2 linked regions of the Ruminococcus albus AD2013 genome follow. The protein of the gene in region 1 binds, or shares a complex with, the protein of each later gene. Links are inferred from orthologs where the notes say so. Each region holds a gene or a part of one and is shown in the gene's direction. Other genes may lie near its edges.

The links.
Region 2: the proteins of mfd (region 1) and uvrA are in contact, whole or in part, in a crystal structure (PDB 4DFC), measured with the Escherichia coli proteins. The link is inferred for Ruminococcus albus AD2013 from one-to-one orthologs.

Annotation. Positions count from the first base shown.
Region 1 is NZ_JAGS01000001.1:2,609,315-2,617,169, reverse strand. Bases 1-3,979 are described here. They hold mfd (transcription-repair coupling factor), read left to right. Parts: upstream 1-326; coding sequence 327-3,779; downstream 3,780-3,979. Other genes in these bases: N773_RS0111605 (AzlC family ABC transporter permease), read left to right, coding at 3,835-3,979; pth (aminoacyl-tRNA hydrolase), read left to right, coding at 1-308. In the rest of the region: more of N773_RS0111605, read left to right, coding at 3,980-4,539; N773_RS0111600 (AzlD domain-containing protein), read left to right, coding at 4,536-4,835; N773_RS0111595 (hypothetical protein), read left to right, coding at 4,874-7,648. UniProt on the Escherichia coli protein: Couples transcription and DNA repair by recognizing RNA polymerase (RNAP) stalled at DNA lesions. Mediates ATP-dependent release of RNAP and its truncated transcript from the DNA, and recruitment of nucleotide excision repair machinery to the damaged site.
Region 2 is NZ_JAGS01000001.1:2,352,141-2,360,878, reverse strand. The notes cover bases 11-3,397. They hold uvrA (excinuclease ABC subunit UvrA), read left to right. Parts: upstream 11-374; coding sequence 375-3,197; downstream 3,198-3,397. Other genes in these bases: N773_RS0110480 (hypothetical protein), read left to right, coding at 3,342-3,397; N773_RS0110490 (hypothetical protein), read left to right, coding at 11-354. In the rest of the region: more of N773_RS0110490, read left to right, coding at 1-10; more of N773_RS0110480, read left to right, coding at 3,398-4,493; N773_RS0110475 (hypothetical protein), read left to right, coding at 4,847-6,007; N773_RS0110470 (hypothetical protein), read left to right, coding at 6,351-7,184; N773_RS23285 (hypothetical protein), read left to right, coding at 7,199-7,330; N773_RS0110460 (helix-turn-helix transcriptional regulator), read left to right, coding at 7,327-7,782; N773_RS0110455 (hypothetical protein), read left to right, coding at 7,887-8,381; N773_RS0110450 (hypothetical protein), read left to right, coding at 8,632-8,738. UniProt on the Escherichia coli protein: The UvrABC repair system catalyzes the recognition and processing of DNA lesions. UvrA is an ATPase and a DNA-binding protein. A damage recognition complex composed of 2 UvrA and 2 UvrB subunits scans DNA for abnormalities.

The DNA of each region.
Region 1 (7,855 bases):
TCATAGTGATATTCGATGATATCTCCCTTGATGTGGGTCAGATGAGGATAAGAAGAAAAGGTTCGGCGGGGGGACATAACGGCATCAAGAGCATCATCGCACAATGCGACGGTGAAAACTTCCCGAGGATAAAGCTTGGGGTAGGCAAAAAGCCTAATCCCGCATATGACCTTGCTAAATGGGTGCTATCAAAATTCAGCGAAGAGGACAGAAAAAAACTGGACGGTGCCGCTGAAAATGCTTGCAATGCGCTGGAACTTATGGTGCAGGGTAAGATAGATGAAGCTATGAACAAATTCAATGCGTAGTTTTTAGGGTATGATGTGATGAATATATTTTTTGAAACGGCGAGCCGTCTTGAACATTACAAGGATATCAAGAACTGCCTGCTGAAAGGCTATACTCCTGCCGCGGTGACAGGCGTTTCGGGTGTACACAAAGCTATGCTTACGGCAGCGCTGTCCTCACTGGGCAAGTGCTTGCTGATATGCGCCGACGAAGCCGATGCCACCAAAATGACGGCTGATATCAACGAGATGGCAGGTGAGCAGATAGCCTGCGTTTATCCTGCAAAGGATATGAACTTTGCTTACATGGAGGGCATATCCCGCGAGTACGAACATAGGCGTATAGCGGCACTTTCGGATATAGTATCGGGCAATTGCAGGATAATGGCGGCGGGTATGGAAGCCTGTCTGCAAGGTACGATACCTCCTGCCGCGTTAAAGGAGAATACTTTCGTTATTGAGAACGGCAGTGAGCTTGATGCAGAAGAACTTTCGCGGAAACTTCTTGCTGCGGGCTACACTAAGACCGATCAGGTCGAGGGTGCAGCGCAGTTTGCTGTGAGAGGTTCGATAATAGATATCTTCCCTGTACAGGATAAACAGCCTGTGCGTATCGAGCTTTGGGGCGATGAAGTGGATATGATGGCGTATTTCGACGTTGAATCCCAAAGACGCTCCGAGCCGCTGGATAAGGTGACTGTCGCACCCGCTCTGGAGATAATCTTTCCTGACAGCGCCGAACAGGTAAGACGTATGGAAGAACTGGCAAAGTCTGCCAGAGGAAAGCTGACCGACAAGATAAGAGAGCATATCCAAAAGGATATCGACCTCATTGAGAGCGGTATAATGCTCACCGATCTTGATAAATACTACTCCCTTGCGTACAGCGAAACGGCTACTGTTTTCGACTACTTCGGCGGGGGCTTTTGTGCTGTCTCGGAATACAACAACTGTATTGAAAAGGGCAAGGCGGCGTTGGCACAACTGTCAGAAGATCTGAAGATACTCTACACCGAGGGCATACTCTTCAAGCGGCTGGAGGGCTTCTGCCTTGATATGGGTCAGGCGGAGAGCAGGATAGTCAACATGAAGACGATCTTTATGGATACATTCATGCGCTCGCTGAACAGTGTAAAGCTGAAAAAGCTGATAAACACCGACTGTCGTCAGACCTCTGCGTGGGGCGGAAGCATGGTGGCTTTGCAGGAAGAATTGCAGACCCTCTGCGATAACGGCTACTGCACGGTGGTGCTGGCAGGTTCGGAGAAGACCGTGCCTATCATCGTAAAAGATCTGAAAGATTCAGGTATAAATGCGGAACAGATGGGTGAAAGCTTCGATATAAAGCCGGGAAAAGTCTATGTTCGCACGGGAAGTCTTTCGGCGGGATATGATTACCCATCTATCGGATGTGCACTGATAACCCAGATGAAAGCCCTGTCTTCAAAGCGCAAAAAGCCCAAGCACAAGGCGGGCGAGGAGATAAAAGCGCTTTCGGATATACATTCGGGTGATCTTGTGGTACATTCGATGTACGGCATAGGCAAATTCATGGGCATAAAGAACATCGAAACAGGCGGAGTCAAAAAGGATTACATCACTATCAGCTATGCGGGCACAGACGTGCTTTATGTGCCTGTTACTCAGCTTGACCTTGTATCGAGGTATGTGGGTCCCGGCGATGACGGCAATATCAAGCTGAACAAACTGAATTCCACCGAATGGACACGTACAAGGAACAAAGTTCGTGCCGCTGTAAAGGATATGGCTGAGGAACTCACAAAGCTGTACGCACAGCGTCAGATGGCAAAGGGCTATTCATTTGAGCCTGATGACGACTGGCAGAGGGATTTTGAGGAAAGATTTGACTATCAGGAAACAGATGACCAGCTGAGGGCGATAAACGAGATAAAGGGCGATATGGAAAAGCATACCCCCATGGACAGACTTCTCTGCGGCGATGTTGGTTTCGGCAAGACCGAAGTTGCACTGAGGGCGGCGTTCAAGTGCGTTGTCAACGGAAAACAGTGTGCGATACTGGCACCTACCACGGTGCTTGCATGGCAGCATTATCAGACGGCGATAAAGCGTTTTGAGCATTTCGCGGTGAAAGTCGAACTGCTGTCAAGATTCCGCAAACCCAAGGAACAGGCGGCTATCGTTCGTGAACTTAAAAGAGGTACTGTTGACCTTATAATAGGTACTCACAGACTGGTATCAAAGGACGTTGAGTTCAAGGACTTAGGTCTTGCGATAATAGACGAGGAACAGCGTTTCGGTGTGGCGCACAAGGAGAAATTCAAGGAAAATCACCCCGGGGTGGATATACTGACCCTTTCGGCGACACCTATACCCCGTACCCTGAACATGGCGCTCAGCGGCATAAGGGATATGTCCGTCATAGAAGAACCGCCTATGGACAGACATCCTATACAGACCTACGTTATCGAACATAATGACGGTGTGATACTGCAGGCTATAAGTAAGGAATTAAGGCGCGGCGGACAGGTCTACTATATACACAACAGGATAGATACCATACTTCGCACTGTTGACCGTCTGCAAAATAGTATCCCCGATGCGAGAATAGGCTATGCCCACGGACAGATGGATGAAAAAGAACTCTCCGAGATATGGCGGCAGGTGGTCGAACACGAGATAGATATACTTGTATGCACAACGCTTATCGAAACGGGTATAGACGTACCCAATGTGAATACGCTGATAATCGAGGACGCTGACAGGCTGGGACTTTCACAGCTTCACCAGTTGAGAGGCCGCGTGGGACGTTCAAACAGGCGAGCGTTTGCTTACTTTACATTCAGACGCGGGAAAGTGCTCAATGAGACCGCAAGCAAGAGATTGCAGGCTATAAGGGAGTTCACCCAGTTCGGTTCAGGTTTCCACATAGCTATGAGAGATCTTGAGATACGCGGCGCCGGAAGTATACTTTCGGCAAAGCAGCACGGTCATATGGAGGCTGTTGGATACGATATGTACCTGCGACTTCTCAACGAAGCTATAGCCGAGCAGAAAGGCGAGGAGATACCGCATTCGCCCGAGGACTGCCTTGTGGATATCGCCATAAATGCGTATATCCCCGATGGCTATATCGAGAATGCGGCGCAGAGAGTTGACGCATACCGCAAGATAGCGTCGATCGCGACGGAAGAAGATTCCCGCGATGTACTTGATGAACTGATTGACCGTTACGGCGACCCGCCGAAGTCGGTGCTTGGTCTGGTGCAGATAGCGCTGTTGAGAAACAGGGCTTCAAGACTGGGCATAAAGGAAATAAAGCAGATGGGTCCGAAGATGCAGTTCTATATCACGACCTTAGAACCAAGGCAGATAGCGGCACTAGCAGGCAAATACAAGAGCCGTGTGCGTTTCGTGGACGAGTTAAAACCGTATTTCGCGGTGACAGCGGGCAAGCAGCAGAAATCCGCGGAACTTATGCAGGAAGTCATAGAGACTATAAACCTGCGCTGAATACAACATCATCGTAGTTTAGGCGGGGGAGACCCGTTAAGATAGGAGAATAGATTTGAAAAAAGATTTTGTAAGGGGTATGTCTCACGGTGTGCCGATAATGCTGGGATATCTGTCGGTATCCTTCGGATTCGGCATAGCGGCGGTCGGTAAGGGATTGAGCGCACTTTGCGCTTCGCTGATATCACTGACCAATGTTACAAGTGCGGGACAGGCAGCAGGTATCGATATCATCGCGGCAGGGGGAACTCTGCTGGAGATGGTTCTGGTGCAGATAACCATAAATATGAGATATTCGCTGATGGCACTTTCGCTTTCGCAGAAGCTCGATAAGAAATTCACAACGCCCCACAGGCTTGCGGCAAGCTACGGCATAACTGATGAGATATTTGCTGTTTGTGCTGCACAGAATACTCCGCTTACACCCGCGTATATGTACGGTATGATATTCGTGGCTGTATTGGGCTGGGTAAGCGGCACGGCTATGGGTGCAGCTGCGGGTCAGCTTCTTCCTGCCGCCGTATCCAGTGCCATGGGACTGGTACTTTATGGTATGTTCATAGCGATAGTGGTACCTCCTTGTAAAAAAGAAATGGGCGTGCTGGCAGTTTCGCTGACAGCTGTGGTGATAAGTCTGCTGTTCAAGTACGTGTTCACTGCGGTATCGGGCGGATTTGCGATGATAATATGTGCGATAGTTGCTTCGCTTTTGGGTGCGTGGCTTTTCCCTGTAAAGGATACACAGGAGGGAAAAGAATGAGTATTGTGATATATGTAGCGGTGATGGCGGCAGTTACCTACCTTATACGCATGGTTCCCTTTACATTTTTCAGGAGGAAGATAACTTCAAGATTCTGGCTGAGTTTTCTGCATTACATACCCTATGCGGTGCTGAGTGCAATGACATTTCCTGCGATAATCTACAGCACGGGAAGCACCGTCACTGCGGTGGCAGGAACAGTAGTGGCGCTTGCAATGGCATATTTTGAACTTCCGCTGATAGCGGTGGCACTGGGCGCTTCTGCGGCGGCTTTCATTGCGGGGCTTATCATTTAAAAAAAGAAACAACGAGTTGAGGACAAAAGGAGAAGACTTTGTATAGCAACGATAAAAGATCATTATTTGAGAAACAATATCTCAGGCTGTATAAAAAACTTTATTACTGCGCACTTGCAGTGCTTTGCAGAGAATCAGAAGCCGCAGATGCAGTCCGTGAGAGCGTGCTTGCTATGTATGCGGTATACAGCGGGGAATGTACTGCGAGGGAATTCGATGTAAGGATATTTTCGGCGTTGATTAAGACTACCGAAAAACTTCACAGAAACAAGAGCTTTTCGCGGGATGTTGAAGTCGTGAAAGATGATGTGCCGCAGGTGCTGGCTGAGATCAAAAAGATATCTCCAAAAGAAAGACTTTGCCTTGCTCTGAATGGCATAGCTGGGCTTTCGGCGGCAGATATCGCTGATATAACCGAGATGAAGTCCACTGAAGTAAGGGCGAATATCTCTGACGGAAGGGAAAGGCTGAAAAACATCGGTATGAAAGGGCTGGGACGCGGCGTGCTGATAAAGGGTCAGGAAGATATGTTCCCGATACCCGAAAAACTTCGCCCCGAGAATATCGGTGAGATGCTGGATAACGGCAGTATGGCGATAACAGCAGCTGCGATGGAGGCGGCAAACAAAAATCCTGAAATTGTCAGAAAGCAGAGCAAAATCCCTAAGATAGCTGCCGCAGCCGCTGCGGTCGTTGTTGTTGCGGGCGTTGGCTTTATGCTTCGCGACTGGAAAACTCCCGAAAAAACAAAGAAAGCAGAAAAGGTGATCGCACAGGAAGAGAAAAAAGACGATCTCGGTTTTGTGGGGCTGAGAAGAGGTTCGTATAAGTCGCTGCATACGTTCCTGATTGAAAGTGATGTGCAAAGCTGGAAATATCTGGGCGAAAATGTGCTTCTGCGATATATCAATGACAGAGACAATGAAGAGACAAATTTATCGTACATTATGGGTGCGTATTTCAGGGAAAACTGTATTTACGAGGGTGGCGGAGAAATAACTCTGCTGACGAGCAGAGATCATTCAAAAAAAGAGATAAGCCATCCGGAGAGATTTTTGCAGGAAAATGACAAAGTGTTCGATGCAGGTTCGACAAGCATAAAAAGCTGTAAGCTTGATAAGGGCAAGGCAGAATTTTCCGAGCATGATATGATGAGTGAAACGTTTATCAGGAAAGATCTTGCGGAAAATCAGGCGGATAAAGAAAAAGGCACGGGATATGGACCATATGTCTTCGGGATGATGCTGAACGGCGATGAACTGATAGCTTTATACGATTTCTATAAGCCTGAAATGATAGGTGATAAAAAGATAAATCAGGAATACTGTGGGTTCTGTGTTTTTGACAAGAACAGTGAGGAACTTCTTTACGAGTATGAACAGCCCGGGATAATGGAAGACCTTATCATTGGCGATAATGGCAGGATAACTGTTATAAGTCGGTATTCTTCCGGCCGAAGCGCTGCGGAAGCTGAAAAATATATTTCGGGCGAGCCTGCATTTCTTCCGGAAACATATGAAAACGGCGAAGCTTCGCTTATAGACGAGGACGATATCTATATCTCTGCAAAGGCTGAAATGCCTGTGCTTAAGATAATGAGCAGTATTGATACTGCAGGAGAGATGAAATGTACCGACAAATTGGCGTTGACTGTCTCGTCTTCAAAAATAATCGAAAAGGGAAGCGATATATGGATCGCTTCGCGGTGTGGCGTAAGTGATGAAAGCGCTATGCAGATGATGAAAATAGATACTTCGGCGGGGCTGGAAATAAAAGCTTTCGGGGACATTCCTTCCGATGCTGTGTTTGCTTTCGACGATTATATCTCTTCTTTTTCTGCTGTGAACGGTGTGCTGTATATCTCAAGCGGTGAACGCGCAATAGCTTTTGATGAGGAACTGAACTGTCTGGGACAATATAAGCGCACGGTATATCTCGATAAACCCGAGGTGGGCGATGAAGAATGGCCCGGCAATTTCAGTGGTTCTGTTCTTGATGGTTCGACTGTGTATTTTGCGGAATATATGTCAGGCGAGGACGACAGCAGGGAAGCTGTGGTGCTGGAATCTGCCGATCTGAGTGATATCAACTCTCCGAAAGTGACGAGCTACAAGGAGGATACGCTTTCCGCACCTGTAGTGACAGATGGCGCATACGGTGAAGAATGGTTCGCTGATGACGATGTATGTCTTATTATTTCGGATCACTATGATGACGATGTTGCCAGTTTGCTGTTAAAGCTTGTTAGCCTTCGTCCTGAAGACGTTGTTGAAGGTAAAGCCAGCCGACCTGTATTTAAAACGGCATGGACTGAGGACGGATTCGCAAGAGGTTACACCGAATATGATACCGACAATGCGATACCAATACGCAGACCCGGGGTGCTGTCGCAGATTGAAGATCTGAAATGTGAACCTAATGGTATATTGTACTGCCCGATAAATGGAAAATACTGCTGTTTGCCGCTTGAAACGGAGTTCGATCATGATGCCTATGAGATATCCATGAATGAATATTACCAGTATCTTATCGATGGTGAGGACGATAAAGTTGCCGAGGATTACGATGAGGACGGCAATACGGTCTATTATTATTACAACAGTAAAACCGCAAAACAGAACTATATCCTGATAGAAATCGATGGTGAAGAACTGAAAGTCGTAGGCAAGACGTCTTTCGAGCCCAAGGATATCGATGATATTTATCATTATCCTTACCTGGATGTGACAGGATTTGTGGTGTACGATGACTATCTGTATATTTTTAGTTCCCGGTCATTAGTTGAAAGTTTTCCTCTCAAGGATATCAAATAGTAAATATTATTTATATGAAAGCACGTTTGCAAAGGTCTGGGATCGTTGCAAACGTGCTTGTATTTTTATGGGAAGTGCCTTAAACGTTTGCGGATAATGATCCGTACAAAGGCTTTGTGCACAATGACGAAAAGAATGTTGAAAACCTTGGGGGTAATTGGGAATATGAGATTGTTTGCGGGCGGTTCGTCACACATTGGGTGCTTT
Region 2 (8,738 bases), 260 kb from region 1 along the record:
CCCGCGTACCTTAGAAAGGCTGACGGAATATTTATCACATATGTCATGGATAAGGAGAGTTTCGGCAGAAATACCGATGGCAGACAGGTAGATATGGTAATAGCGCCTGTAGAAGCTTTCAGCAAGAACGGTGAGTGGTACAAAAAGATCATCGACAATGACAGGAATTTTTTTGAAGAGAACACAGATTTATGGAAAACAAGTGCAGGAAGTGCTGTTGAGGACAAATACAGGGAAGATATGATCTTTGCTGATGACCACCTTGAGGATATCACTGATACCGATAAAGCAGAAGTCCTCTATTCCATAAACATACAGAACCAATATTATGCAGTTATACAGCTTAACAGCTGAAACCAAACGGAGTTGATAAAATGCCCATTAACGAAATAATCATAAAGGGTGCGAGAGAGCATAACCTTAAAAACGTGGATCTTACCATACCGCGAGATAAGCTTATCGTTATGACGGGGCTTTCGGGTTCGGGTAAGAGTTCACTGGCTTTTGATACGATATATGCAGACGGTCAGAGGAGATATGTGGAATCTCTGTCCTCATATGCGAGAATGTTCCTGGGGCAGATGGACAAGCCCGATGTTGACAGCATCGAGGGGCTTTCACCTGCGATATCCATCGATCAGAAGACTACCTCCAAGAACCCCCGTTCAACTGTGGGTACGGTTACGGAGATATACGATTATCTGCGACTTTTGTACGCAAGGATAGGTGTGCCCCACTGTCCTGTGTGCGGACGGGAGATAAAACAGCAGACAGTCGATCAGATAGTCGATCAGCTGATGGCACTGGAAGAGGGTACCAAGATACAGCTTCTTGCTCCCATAGTGCGGGGAAGAAAGGGTACTCACCAGAAGGAATTCGAGCAGGCTAGGAAGTCCGGCTATGTACGTGTGAGGGTGGACGGCATCACCTATGACCTTTCGGAGAATATAGAGCTTGAGAAAAACAAGAAGCACACCATCGAGATAGTAGTGGACAGGCTTGTTATCAAGGAGAGCGTAAAATCGAGACTTACAGATAGTATCGAAACTGTGTCCGCGCTGACGGGCGGACTTGTGACGGCTGATGTTATCGGCGGCGAGGAAATGACGTTCTCGCAGAGCTATGCCTGCCCCGAACACGGAGTGTCCATAGGGGAGCTTGCACCCAGAATGTTCTCGTTCAACAATCCCTACGGTGCCTGTGAGAAGTGTACGGGCCTGGGAGTTTTCAAAAAGATAGACCCCGACCTGATAGTGCCGAACAAGAATCTATCCATATCCGAGGGTGCTATCAAGGCAAGCGGCTGGAATGTTTCTGATGATAGCTCAATAGCCAATATGTATTTCAGGGCGATATCCGAGGAATACGGCGTGCCGCTGGATAAGCCCGTCAGCGAACTGACAGAGGAACAGCTTGGTTTGTTCCTGTATGGTACAGGCGACCACAAACTTCATCTTTCACGCGGCAGCAAGTTCTATAAAGCGGAGTATGATTCAGCTTTTGAGGGAATAATCCCCAATCTGGAAAGACGTTACAAGGAATCGAACAGCGATTGGTCAAAGGCTGATATCGAATCGAATATGACCGAGGAAGTCTGCCCTGCCTGCAAGGGCAGAAGACTTCGTCCCGAGAGCCTTAGCGTGACTGTGGGCGGGCTGAATATTGCGGAGCTTTGCGATAAGTCTGTTGTGTCAGTGCTGGGATTTCTGGACAGCGTTGAGCTTACCGAGCGCGAAAAGCTGATAGGCGAGAGGATAATCAAGGAGATAAAGGACAGACTGGGATTCCTTGCCAGCGTGGGTCTTGAATACCTGACACTGTCCCGTTCTGCGGGTACGCTTTCGGGCGGCGAGAGCCAGAGAATAAGGCTTGCTACGCAGATAGGTTCATCACTGGTGGGAGTGCTTTATATCCTTGATGAACCATCCATAGGTCTGCACCAGAGGGACAACGATAAGCTGATAGCTACGCTGAAACGTCTGCGCGACCTTGGCAACACGCTGATAGTGGTCGAGCATGACGAGGATACCATGTATGCCGCTGACCATATAGTCGATATAGGTCCGGGAGCGGGCATACACGGCGGTGAAGTCGTGGCGCAGGGTACGGTGGAAGATATCAAAGCCAGTGAACGCTCGATAACAGGGCAGTACCTCAGCGGAAGAAGAAAGATACCCGTACCGACAGAAAGGCGCAAGGGCAACGGTAAATTCCTGACGGTAAAGGGCGCAAGGCAGAACAATCTGAAAAATATAGACGTTAAGATACCGCTGGGAACTTTCACCTGTGTTACGGGTGTATCGGGCAGCGGAAAGAGTTCGCTGGTGAACGAGATCATCAACAAATACCTTTCTGCAAAACTTAACCGCGCGAAAGTCAGGGCGGGAGAGTTCGATAAAATGGAGGGCGTATCCCATCTCGATAAAGTAATAAATATCGACCAGTCCCCAATAGGCAGAACACCGAGATCGAACCCCGCGACCTATACAGGCGTTTTTACCGATATCCGTGAACTTTTCGCCCAGACACAGGACGCTAAGATGAAAGGCTACAATTCGGGAAGATTTTCTTTCAACGTAAAGGGCGGACGATGCGAAGCCTGCGAGGGCGACGGCATAATCAAGATAGAGATGCACTTCCTGCCCGATGTGTACGTGCCTTGCGAGGTGTGCGGAGGAAAGCGGTATAACCGCGAAACTCTGGAAGTAAAATACAAGGGTAAGAGTATATACGATGTACTGGAAATGACAGTGGAGGAAGGCGTGCAGTTCTTCACGAATATGCCGAAAATACAGCGCAAATTGCAGACCCTTTACGAAGTAGGTCTGGGATATGTGAAGATAGGTCAGCCTGCGACAACGCTTTCGGGCGGTGAAGCACAGCGTGTTAAACTTGCGACTGAGCTTGCAAAGCGTGCCACAGGACGCACCATATATATCCTCGATGAGCCGACAACAGGTCTGCATACAGCGGACGTTCACAAGCTGATAGAAGTTCTGCAAAGGCTTGCCGATGCGGGAAATACTGTGCTTGTGATAGAGCACAATCTTGATGTTATAAAGACAGCCGACCACATAATCGACCTTGGTCCCGAGGGCGGTGACAAGGGCGGTACAGTGGTATGTACAGGCACACCCGAGGAGATAGCGGCTTGTGAGGAGAGCTATACGGGAATGTATCTGAAGAAGATGCTGTAAACGAAGTAATTGTACAATAAATTTCCCGGCAAAAGAACTAAACAAGGTTTTTACCAAATATTATTGACAGAAAATATGAGCTGTGATATAATCATAGGCGTGAGATTTAAATGATAATGCTCACAAGATACAGGAGGGTTAAAAATGAAAAGTTTCAAGAAAATTATTTCCGGCGTAACTGCTCTGGCACTTGCCTGCGGACTTTCACTCACCGCATCGGCTGAACTTAAAGAAGGCGATTCAAAGGCTTACAAGGGCACAGGTTATATGGCAAAGTACGAAGTGCTTTCTGTTAAGGACGGCAAGACCACCGTTAAGGTAACACTGAAAAACACAAGCAAGAAAACGATAAACCACTGGGCAGTGGGGTTTGACCGCAGCTTCTTAGGTATAATCGAGGACGTAAAGTACGGCAGGCTGTTCACTCCGGGAGAAAAGTATAACAACGTGATAAGGGACTGCGGTACTAACGGTACTGTTGCTCCGAACCAGTGTGTTTCGTTCAGCTTTACCATGCTGGATTGGGAAAATTGTAGTGAACTTCCCGAGAGGATAAGGGTCTACTCGGATATCAACAAATCCAACACCGTCGATGAACTTAACACAGCAGCAAGGGAATGTTATCATTCTGCCATGTACTGTATTGGTGGTTACATAAATGCTGCCTGCACAGTTGATACTTGTTTTGGATTCGGGCTGTTCGAGAATTCAAATTCAAAAGACGGCATGAAGACCGGATTCAATTACAAATACAAAGCAAAGGGCGATTCTGCAATAAATATGGCAGCATCGCAGTATGCCCGCGGAGATATAAGCGTATACGTTGGCAGAACGGAGATCGACGACGAGGATAGCTGCTTTGTGCAGGTAAGGGATAACAAGACAGGTAAGGTGGGTCAGTTCCCGCACCCAACAGACGGCACTGCCGAATGGGGCACATTTGACCTGAATGCGCCATTACAAGTAAATTATAAAGATTTTCAACTTAGTGCGGCGGCTAAGGCAGCGACTGAATGTGTGCAGGATTATCTTTATGAACTGATGTCCGAAGGTCAGGACTATCAGAGAATCTTTGAACACGGCAGTTCCCAAGCTACCTCAGAGGAAGGTCTGAAAATAGACATGAAGGCATCTTACGATGGCTTGGACAAGGTTATCAACGATAGGCTGAAATTCGATTTTGAGGGCATGATCGTAAATGTGGGCGAGATACCATCTGATGATAAGTTTATATTTTCTGTTCAAACAAAAGATCCAAAAACAGGCGAGACTAGTCTTTGGCTGGGTTCTATTTGACATAAACTGACATATCATAAGTGTGAAACAGCTGATCTGTCGGCTGAACCATCAGCATAAGGCACAAAGCCAAAACTTAAAGTAAAGAATAAAGCGGGCGGTCACATGATCTCGCGGGGATGCGGGATGTGACTGCCCACTGTTTTTGTATGCGAGTATATGCTGAGAAAACCAAGATCAGACAAGACAGCGTATCATCTGTAATAAGTTGCTTAACTGTACAATAAAGTTCTCAGTGACGACACGAAATAAAGCTATTGGTCAAAATAATATTGACAGCGAATCCGAGCTGTGATATAATCATAGGCGTGAGATTTAAATGATAATGCTCACAAAATACAGGAGGGTTAAAAATGAATATTTTCAAGAAGATCATGTCAGGTGCAACTGCACTGACACTTGCCTGCGGACTTTCACTCACCGCATCGGCTGAACTTAAAGCGGGCGACTATAAGGCTTATAAAGGCGCAGGCTATATGGCAAAGTACGAAGTGCTTTCCGTTAAGGACGGCAAAAGCACCGTTAAGGTAACGCTTAAAAACACCACCAAGAAGAAAATAAACAACTGGGCAGTAAGGTTTGTAAACTATGGTGATATAGAAAGCGTGAAGAATGGCAAGCTATTCAGTCCCGACTATTGGATGTTCCGCATAATCAAGGATGACGGCACCAATGGTTCTGTTGCCCCGAATGAATGTGTATCGTTCAGCTTTACCATGACGGATCCCGGCAATAGTTCCAATGTTCCCGTGGGGATAACAGTCTACTCGGATCTTGACAAATCAAACTCTGTCAAAGATCTGAACAAAACTGCATTTGCCTGCTATAATGGTATTGACCAAATTCTCAATGATTACAAAGCCAAGGGTGTCTCATTCGATGAGTGTTTCAAAAATGGGGTATTTGCGAATTTAAATTCCAAGGACGGCATGAAGACGGGATTCAACTATAAATACAGATCTGAAACCGACAGGGAGATAAATGCCTTAGCATCGATGTTTTCACGCGGCAATATAAGCGTTTACGTTGGCAGGACGGAAATTGACGGCGAGGATACTTACTTTGTTCAGGCAAAGGATAACAGGACGGGAAAAGTAGGTCAGTATCCGCACCCCACAGACGGTACTGCTGAATGGGGCAAACTTGATCTGGATGCGCCTTTATACAACAAGAATTACAGCGAATCTAATCTTGATTTAGCGGCTAGGAATGTACATGAGAGTGTGGAGGATTATCTGAAAGCTGAAGGTCTCGATTATCAGAGCCTACTTGAAAACGACGATTTTCAGGCTGCCTCAAAGGATGGTCTGAAGATAGACATGAAAGCATCTCTCACCGGCTGTGACAAGCTTATCAACGATAAGTTGAAATTCAATTATGAGGGTATGATCGTATATGTGAGCAAGATGCCATCTGATAAATATGTATTCTGGACAGATTTTATGGTTCAGACAAAGGATCCTGCAACAGGAAAGACAGGTCAGGATCCGCAACCTGAACTTGTACTGCGTTAAGAAATACGAGGTACGTAATACACAAGATCAAATTTCAAATTAAACAATATAAGCGGGCGGTCACATATTTCGCGGGTGTGCGAAATCATGTGACCGCTTTTTGTATGTAAGTATATGCTGACAAAACAAATGTTCCACATGGAACATTTGTTTGAAAATGAGTGCCCGAAAGATGCTATCGCATACAGACGTATTTATGCACAAAAATCGATATAAGCATTTGTGACAGCAAAAAGAGTTATGTGAAAGTTTAGAGAAAATTTTGCATAAGTATTGACAAAATGGATAATATAGTGTAAAATTACACCATAGAAGCAAAAAGATACTATTTGGGGGAGTTTTGATGATACTCAAAAAACTGCTTGCAATAATGACCGCGGCGGTGCTGGCTGTTTGTGCGGCGGGGTGCGGGAAAAATACGGAAAAAGCGCCGAAGCACTACATGGCGGCAGATTATGAACTCGATGACCCTGCCCAGCTTGATGACTGGCAGATAAACGTGCTGAAATCAAAAGGTCTTCCGACGGATTACAATGAGCTTAAAATTGGGCAGCGGGATTCGATTTACCGCATGGGAATGATGCACCGATATCTGGTGGATAAGTACGGCATTGAGTTTGAATATGCGGGTTATTACCGTGCAGGGTTCGGGCAGAAAGAAGAACTCATTGTAATGCCCGAAGGTGCTGACAGGAACGACAGCAGAAGCATAGTTTCTGTGCGTGTAAAAAACGGAGAATTTTCCGATAATTACGGGGATTACGAGATATTGATGCACATTGAAAAAATGTATGATGATTATGCACGTGATTATTTTGGGTCTGATAAGGTAAAGGTGTTTGCTCATAATGTAAATGATAATCAGCTTGGTGAAATTAATTTTGATAACACGGATACTTTTGATTTTAAGCTGGGTATTAGCACGGTAGTGTTTATTTCTTCGGAGATATGTGATAAAGATAAATGTGAAGCTTTTTCACAAAGCTTGCTTGATTACTCTATTGAGAAAGAATTAGTTGGAACTATCAGAATAACTACTGTTAAAGATGTTGATATCGCGAAATTAACAAATGCTAATTGCAGTGATTATTATACCGATTATTTTTTGGTTTCAGATTATAAAATATCGTTCGATGAAGATAGCACAAATCTTTTGGAGCTACACATTAATGACTAATAGGAGGATAATATATGAGTAATGAAAATCTATCAGTTTATGATTTGACAGATGAGGAACTGTGCATTTTAGAGCAATTAGCTTTTATTGATGAAGATGTTGCAAACAATAATACAAACTTGATCCGGAGAGAGGTGATAAAATGAATCGTGATGAATTCATCAGTATGATGAGCCGAAATCTTAAACTGGTGAGGACGGAGTTTGAACTTAATCAGGATAAAATGGCGCATTGTCTGGGGATATCGAAGAAAACTCTTGTGGAGATAGAAAAAGGAAGAACTCTGCTGGGGTGGACGGGTTCGGCGGCGCTGGCGGTGATATTCTCGGACAGCAGTGTTTTGCAGAACGCTTTCGGCGGAGAGATGAGCGACCTTGTAAAGGCGCTGGCTTTCGATGATACAACTATCAACTTTCGTCAGACTCATGGCGGCAAGGTATGGTGGAGGCAGATAGAGACCACCGATAAATGGAAGATACAGCAGAATTATATATCACAGCATTATCGCCTGCTGACAGCGGGCGACAGGTGCGTGTATTCCTCGTTCCATCTTGAAAAGGTGAAGAAAGCGGCTGAGGAATATGAGCGTGGACTGTGACGATTGTTCTGTAAAAGCGGACAAAAATAAAACAGATACTTTGTGCAGAACTACAACATAAAAAGAGAGCAGATAAAACATCAGATATAAGGAGAAAAACAACCATGAAAAAAGATACAAAGCTTTACAATATGATATTCCCGATATGGCTGCTGGTCTTTATGCCGTGGATTGTATTCCCGGCGGCGGTGCTGAATTTCGGGATAGATACGCTGGTACTTCTGCTGGCGCTGCGGCACCTTGGGGTGACATCAAAGAAAACGGTATGGAAAAAGAGCATCATCCGCGTGGTGATATTCGGATTCCTCGGGGATATAGCCGGTGCGCTGGCAATGTTTGGTATAGGCTTAGCACTTGATGAAATGGATTTCGATATATACAATAAGTTGATGTATAACCCCTGGTCAAATATCGCGGCACTATGCATAGCCCTCGGCTGTATGGCGTTTGCGAGCTTCGTGATATACAAACTGGATAAGCGCTTCGCATTCACCAAGACCGCACTGACGGAAATTCAGAAGAAAAAGACAGCACTAGCTATGGCGGTGTTCACGACGCCCATACTTTTCATAGTGCCCACAGAACCGTTTTTTTACTAATTCTGAATATTTAAGCGGTGCTGTGACGATGGTTCTGTAAAAGCGGACAAAAATAAAACAGATACTTTGTGCAGAATTACACCATAAGAAGAGAGCAGATAAAACGTATATTAAAAGTAAGGGCTTTTAATAGCAGAAAAGTTCAGGAAAAAGCCCTGTCATCTTGAATATTTGTTAACGATATGTTATAATACAAATAACAAATGATTTTGAAATACTTTCCCCGTAACAGGGGAAAAGGGGTGAAACTATGGGAACAGCATTATTTATCATATTATGGGTGCTCTCGCCTATCATATTGCTGCCTATGTGTATCAGTTATTCATCGAAACGCAAAAAAAGTGAGCGCTTCATAGA